Regions from separate parts of the Hansschlegelia sp. KR7-227 genome, predicted to be linked through region 1. Evidence: predicted binding sites of a transcription regulator. Region 1 holds the regulator's gene; the other holds the start of a gene.
What was found. Region 1 encodes LexA, which represses DNA repair genes until DNA is damaged. Its sites were predicted from a motif close to TGTTCNNNNTGTGTTCNG; they were not measured.
Positions count from the first base shown of each region.

Region 2: yhhA (YhhA family cyclophane-containing RiPP) is a predicted target of LexA. The motif match lies at 2,004-2,021, and genes of this name have one in related genera.

Region 1 covers NZ_JBMSEA010000001.1:1,367,062-1,370,671, forward strand. Annotated here, with positions in the region: gene moaC (cyclic pyranopterin monophosphate synthase MoaC) at 1-85, shown strand, start outside; gene glp (gephyrin-like molybdotransferase Glp) at 82-1,302, shown strand; gene lexA (transcriptional repressor LexA) at 1,436-2,143, shown strand; gene ACO2RJ_RS06440 (ComEC/Rec2 family competence protein) at 2,137-3,610, opposite strand, start outside.
Region 2 covers NZ_JBMSEA010000005.1:35,581-39,190, forward strand. Annotated here, with positions in the region: gene ACO2RJ_RS20330 (DUF6036 family nucleotidyltransferase) at 1-4, shown strand, start outside; gene ACO2RJ_RS20335 (hypothetical protein) at 46-270, opposite strand; gene ACO2RJ_RS20340 (ArsR family transcriptional regulator) at 370-630, shown strand; gene ACO2RJ_RS20345 (hypothetical protein) at 824-1,054, shown strand; gene ACO2RJ_RS20350 (hypothetical protein) at 1,122-1,481, shown strand; gene yhhA (YhhA family cyclophane-containing RiPP) at 2,033-2,212, shown strand; gene yhhB (cyclophane-forming radical SAM/SPASM peptide maturase YhhB) at 2,222-3,610, shown strand, end outside.

The DNA.
Region 1 (3,610 bases):
TCGCGCCATGCGGATCGAGGGCGTGCGGCTTCTGGCCAAGTCTGGCGGACGGTCCGGCGACTTCCGGGTCGAGGAGGCCTCGTGAGCGGGCTTCTGCCCGTGGCCGAGGCGCGCGCCCGCATTCTCTCCGGCGTCGCGCGGCTCCCCTCCGAGCGCGTCGCGTTGCGCGAGGCGCTCGGGCGCACGCTTGCGAACCCCTTATCCGCGCTCCGGACCCAGCCGCCCTGGGACTGCTCCGCGATGGACGGCTACGCGGTCCGCGCATCCGACGTCGGCCGCGCCCCCGCCCGGCTGACCGTGATCGGCGAGGCCGCCGCCGGCCGCGCCTTCGGCGGGCGCGTCGGTCCCGGCGAGGCCGTCAGGATCTTCACCGGAGCTCCGGTTCCCGACGGCGCCGACGCGATCCTGCTTCAGGAGGACGCCGAGCGCGACGGCGCGGTCGTGACGGCGCAGGAGGCGGCCGTCCTCGGCCGCCACATCCGCCGCGCCGGGATCGACTTTGCCACCGGGCAGGAGCTCCTGCCCGCCGGCCGAAGGCTCGGGGCGCGCGATCTCGCGCTCGCCGCGGCGCTGGGCCACCCTGCCGTCGACGTGGGCCGCCGCCCCCGCGTCGCGATCCTCGCGACCGGCGACGAACTGGTCATGCCCGGAGAAAGAGCGGGACCGGACCAGATCATTGCGTCGAACAGCTTTGCGATCGCCGCCGTCGTCGAAGGCGAAGGCGGCGTCGCCGTCGATCTGGGGATCGCGCCCGACGACCGCGCCGCCATCCGCGCGGCGATCGACCGCGCGATCGAAGAGAAGGTGGATGTTCTGGTGACGCTCGGCGGCGCCTCGGTCGGCGACCACGACCTGGTGCAGCCTGCGCTCGCAGAGGCCGGCGTCGCGCTGGATTTCTGGAAGATCGCCATGCGGCCGGGCAAGCCTATGATGGCGGGTCGGCGCGGTGACATGCTCGCGCTCGGGCTGCCGGGCAATCCAGTCTCGGCGATCGTCTGCTCGCTGCTGTTTCTCGTCCCCGCGCTCCGTCGCATGGCCGGCCGCGAGGACGTCGAACCGGCCAAGACGTTCGCCAGGCTTGGACGGGACATGGCGCAGAACGACCGGCGTGAAGACTATATGCGCGCGGCGCTCACCTTTGATTCGGACGGCGTCGCCGTCGCGACCGCTTTCGACCGCCAGGATTCGTCGATGCTGCGCGCCCTCTCGGACGCCGAGTGCCTGCTCGTGAGGCCGGCCCACGCGCCGGCCGCGGACGCCGGAACTCCTTGCGAAATCATGATGTTACACCATCCGTTCTGATCGTCGGACGATCGAACGACGCTCGTGGAGGAGAACCTCCCGGGATGGTAACGCGGCCTTAACGCTTGCGGAACACACCTAGAACAGCTACGAATCTGTTCATGATTTGTTTTGTCACGGCGCGGAGCCGCCCATGTTGACCCGCAAGCAGTACGACCTTCTCCGCTACATTCACGAGCGGCTGAAGGAGACCGGCGTTCCCCCCTCGTTCGAGGAGATGAAGGACGCGCTGGGGCTGCAGTCGAAGTCGGGCGTGCACCGTCTGATCATGGCGCTTGAGGAGCGCGGCTTCATCCGACGGCTGCCGAACCGAGCCCGGGCGATCGAGGTGGTCCGCCTTCCGGAAGCGGCCGCGCCGCCCGTGACGCGGCCGACGGGGCGCTTCACGCCGAGCGTGATCGAGGGCAATCTGGGCCGCAGGCGGCCTGCCGCCGACGAGCCGGACGACAGCTCCGCGCGCATGGTCGCGATCCCCGTTATGGGCCGGATCGCCGCGGGCGTGCCGATCGAGGCGATCCAGACCAAGAGCGACACGATCTCGGTCTCTCCGGATATGCTCTCCAACGGCGAGCATTTCGCGCTCGAAGTGCGCGGCGACTCGATGATCGAGGCCGGCATCCTCGACGGCGACCTCGTGCTGATCCGCCGGCAGGAGTCCGCCGACACCGGCGACATCGTAGTCGCGCTCGTCGACCATGAGGAGGCGACGCTGAAGCGGCTGCGCAAGCGCGGCGCCTCGATCGCGCTCGAGGCCGCGAACCCGGCCTATGAGACGCGCATATTCGGCCCGGACCGTGTGGCGATCCAGGGGCGGCTGGTCGGGCTCATCCGGCGCTATTGATCCTCGCCCGGCGGCGGCTCCTCGTCAGGCGAAGTCGGATCGACGACGGTCGGTCGGTCGACTGTGGCCGGGGCGCGCGCTCTTGGCGCGAAGACGAGTTTCAGCGCGTCGTCGGGCGGCGGCGCGGTGGCCAGGGCGCTCCCCCTGTGCCAAGGGCGGGACCCGGCGGGGTTTCGGGCCGAGCGCCCGATGAACCGCGGGCCGTCGCGCATCAGCGCCAGCGATCCGGTCGCGGCGAGCGCGGCGCGGTCGATCACCGCCGCGGCGTCCCGGCAGGCGTCGGGCGCGTCGAGACGCGTGACCACCAACGTGGCGCGACGGCAGTCTTCGTCGAAGGCCCGGGCATCCCAGACCAGCGCAGCCCATCCGCCGGCGAACAGCGGCGCGACGCAGCCGTAGGCGTCGCAGCGCACGACGGTCGTGGTCTGGCCGACGACCTTCGCGCCCGACCCGAATGATCCTTCGGCTGACGCCCCCGCGGCCGAAGGCGAGGACTGCGCACCGCGGCCGCCCGGCTGAGATGGCCGCTCGGTGGGTCGGCCCGCCTTCACGGGCGACGCCGCGTCGGCGGCGAGCCACACCTTGGCGGCGAAGCTCCAGGACCGGGTCCCCACGAGCGCCAGCGCGCCGTCAGGGCCCCTGGCCGCCATCTCGCGGCCCGAGGCGTCGATCACCACATCCGGCCGCGACGGGACCGCGGCAAGCGCCAGCGCCGCCGCGAGCATGGGAACGGCGCCCCATCTCAACCGCGTCCGCCACAGACATGCCCAGCAGATCCCGAGCGCAAACAGGGCGAGCGCCGGCTCGTCGAAGGCCGGCACATTGCGCTCGGATCCCGGCCATGACGCCACCATCTCCGCGATCGCGAGCACGCCCCTCAGGCCGAGACCCATGGCCTGCCACCACAGGCCGTCCAGACCCAGCGGGGCGAAGAACAGCCCGCCCACGACCGACGGCATCACGAGGACGCTGAGCAACGGCGTCGCCAGCGCGTTGCCGGCGAGCGCGTAAGGCGTCGTGCGGTGGAAGTGATAGGCGGCGAACGGCGCGGTCGCCATCCCCGCGACCAGGGTCGTCATCACCGCGATCGCGGCTGCGGCTAGCGCCCAGCGCCACGCGCGTCCGAGGCCCGAGGCCGGCGGCGGAGGTCGCGCGCCGTCGCTCCTCCGCTCGAACCAGGCGATTAGGGCCGCGACCGCCGCGAACGACATCTGGAAGCTCGGTCCCAGCGCCGCCTCGGGCAACCAGGCCATGACGAGCAGCGCCGCAAGGGCCAGGTTTCGGGGCGACATCGCCGGCCGGCCGAGGATCACGGCTGCGAACACGATCGCGATCATGATGTAGGAGCGCTGGGTCGCCACCTCGGCTCCGGAGAGCGCGAGGTAGAACGTCGCGCCCGCGAGCGCCACGATGGCGGCGACGCTCTTCACCGGCCATCGAAGCGCTGCGGTCGACGACAGCGCCAGG
Region 2 (3,610 bases), on a different contig from region 1:
ATGAATAGGTCTCCAAGAGAACTTTATGTGTCTGCGCTCGACGTTCTATTGCGCGGTGAAACCGCTCGGATCGCCCATAGTCGCGATTGGGAGCTGCTTCGTGAAATCTCTCGGCTCGCGGCCTCCGATGCCCCGATTGAACTTGCGGCGACCGATCCTGCATTGTTCCAAAGCTGGCGAGCGGCCGTTACGCGATTTCATGTCGCCGGCTGGAGCGCAATGACCCCAGAACGCATTGATCAAATCGTCCGGCGTCTCAGCGAGCAGCATGCCACAACTCTCTGAGACGCAGCGCTTAAGTGCTGACCACGCAAAAAGTAGTGGTCATTCGCGCATTTGCCCATCAACCGAAGACGCATTCCCAAAGCGATGACCGCGCCGTCGAGCGAGGACGTGCTAAGAGCGCTTACGCCAGAGAACTGCAGGCTGATTGCTCTCATCCACAGGCATCGGCCATCCAGCGTCACCGAGTTGTGCAGCCTGGCAGGACGGCCCCAGTCGAACGTCTCGCGCTCGCTTGCAGCTCTCGGGAAGGTCGGACTGGTGTCACTGGTCGGGGGAAGGCCGAAACGACCGCATCTTGCTACGGCCTGTGTCACGATCAGCTTGCATGACTTGAAGGCCGAATAAGACGTTCGCAGTGCGCGGGCGCTTGCGTAAAGACGGTGTTACGCGACGCCCAGTCGATGAAGCTGGTTTTGGAACATCGTCGACAAGCATCACCAGCGGTGAATGTCGATGTGGCGACCGCCACATCGCAGAACCGTGTGATGCCTTAACTTCACTCCAGCTCAGTTCGAGCAGAACAGATGGAGTGAATGAAATGAAGACTCTTCTGGTGGCGAGCTTGGTCGTGATCAGCTCAATGGGGGCGGCGCTTGCGGACGACGCCACCATCCCGAACTCCACCAACCAGCATGGTCGAGACCGGGCGGACTTTTACGCCAGTGTTCCCGATTTTTCGATGCTGACCGGAGAGTCGCAGACCCGCGACCAGGCGATCGGTCAGCTGTCCGAGAACTCTCATGATCATCGCGGCGTCGTCACTCGCTGACGCGGACGACGGTAGCGCTTCGGCCTGGTGCGACTGGCCGGGCCGGAGCCGATCTGGAGACAAGGGAATGCGCGATAACGCAGGTATGCCGCTCAGGATCGCCGCGGTGGCGGCCAGCTTGGGGCTGTCGGGTCTTCTTCTCGTCGCGCCGACACAGGCGAATACGCCGGCCGCGGCGACGGATGGCGCCGCGGCAGCTCAAAAGCCGGCATTCAGACGGATAGGGCTGACGCCTCCGTCGTGCGACGACTCCAGAAGGGTAGTGGTGAAGACGATGACCGACGACGCCGCGGTCCGCCACGAGCAATCGGTTCACTGGATTCGTCACAACTTCAAGGGGTATCAGATGAAGCCAAAGTGCGCCGTGATCCAAGTCCGTGAAGCGACGCCGGTCCCGCTGGAGCGACACTGGCGCCTCAAGCCGTGAAGCCTGGCCAGCGGTGACGCCTTAAACACGCATGAGCGAGCGCCCGTCCGCCATCGAATCGAAGCCGTGCGCCATGTTCACCCGGCTCTTTTTGAAGGGTGCTCGCGTTGATAGCGATAAATTGGGCTGCCTGGGATGACGGCGGCGGCGAATTTCCATCCGGCCGCTCATGTCACACTGTCGTGATCGCCTTACGTTGCGATCATCGTGGGCGCAGCGATATTTGCTGTCGATCAAGTTAAATTAAGACAAACAGGCCAAGTTGAAGCGCATAATATTCGTTTCTTTCGATCAATTGAACGAATAGCTAAAGATTTAGCTTAATTCATGCGATAGCGATGTCAGGCTATACTGTCGAGAGAATTTCACGGCGCGCTTGGCGGCGGGGGTTACGGCCCGCGATGGGCGGTGATCGGCGGAACATCTGCCGGGCGCCGAAATCGACGGTAAGTAAGGTGCGCATCGATCCTGGATGATAGCCTATCCAAAGATTGCAAACCCTAGAAATTTCCCTTATCTGATCAGAACAAACAGAAAACAGGAGCTTTCCCATGCCCCCTGTCAGTCAGACCGCCACGCAGCCCGAGGACGCGCTCAAGATCGCTGTCTTGAGGAGCCAGTCGGTAAATCCGGCGATCCAGCGGCTTCGCAGCCGTGTTCTCGCCAGCGCCGAAGCGAGCGAAGTGATCACCAGCTACGACCGGATGCACCACCGGCACAATCGCTCCTGAGTCCAACCCTTGGCGGCGGCTCGGATCACGTCGTTCCTGGTCAAGGTCGCCTCCCGGTGCAACCTCGATTGCGACTACTGCTACGTGTATCACCACGCCGACCAAGGCTGGCGATCGATGCCCAAGACGATGTCGGCCGAGGTGCGAAACGCATTCGCATCTCGGCTTGCTGATTATGCGCGAGAGGTCGACCTCAAGCGCGCCGTCGTCGTGTTTCACGGCGGCGAGCCCTTGCTTGCAGGCGTCGAGCCGCTCGTAGAGTTCGCCCGCGAGCTTCGTGCGGCTGTCGGGCCGGACGTCAAGCTCGACGTCGCGATGCAGACCAACGGGCTGCTGCTGGACGAGGATGCGCTCGACGCTCTGGAAGAGGCCGACATCTCGATCTCCCTGAGCCTCGACGGTCCGCGGGAGGCCAACGACCTCCATCGCACCAGCAGGAAAGGGCGATCGAGCTTCGACCGCGTGATGGCGGCTTACCGGCGGCTCCGGGAACGGCCGGCGATCTTCGCCGGCGTGATCGCCGTAATCGATCCTTCGATCGCACCGGACGACCTCTTCGCCTTCTTCGACGAGCTCCAGCCGCCCAAGCTCGATTTTCTGCTACCCGACGCCCACCACCTCCGGCCTCCGCCCGGTCGCGACGCCGAACCCGAGCGCTACAGCGCCTGGCTGATCCGCGCCTTCGACCTCTGGTTCGATCGCTATCCTCACCTGCCGCTCAGAACGTTCGAGTCGCTTCTGGATGTCGCGGCCGGCCTGCCGTCGGCGACCGACGCGTTTGGGTTCGGGGACGTCAACCTGCTGTCGATCGAGACCGACGGCAGCTATCATGATCTCGACGTGCTCAAGATCGTCCGTGACGGGGCGACCGCGCTGTCAGGGACGGTGCGTGACGCCGCGATTTCAGCGGTGGCTGCCTCGCCTGGACTGGAGGCGCACCGGGCCCTGTTGCGCAAGGACGGCCTCTGCGCAAAGTGCCTGAGTTGCACGGTCGTCGACATCTGTGGCGGCGGATCCGTCCCTCACCGTCACGGCGAAGACGGCTTCAAAAACCCCTCGGTCTATTGCGGCGAGCTTTACGCGCTGATCTCGCATGTGAAGGCGCGCCTGGAAGACGGGCTGGCAGGGGAACGGGAGAACCTCAGCTCGAGGCTGCCGGCGGATTTTGATCTGGCGCGGTTCGAGCTGGCCGAAACGTCAGCCGAGGCCACGCGACTGCTGAGCGAGGATGCGCGCGCAGGCGCGCTGGCGCGGTTCAGGTCGGCGCTCGAGGCCGCCTCGGGTGTCGGCGGATCGGTCGCGCAGGCTGTCGAAAGCCTTGCAGGACGCTCCGATGCAGAGCTTGCGGATCTGGCGATCGAGCCGGGCGTCGCCGCCTGGACGCGGGCGATGCTCGCG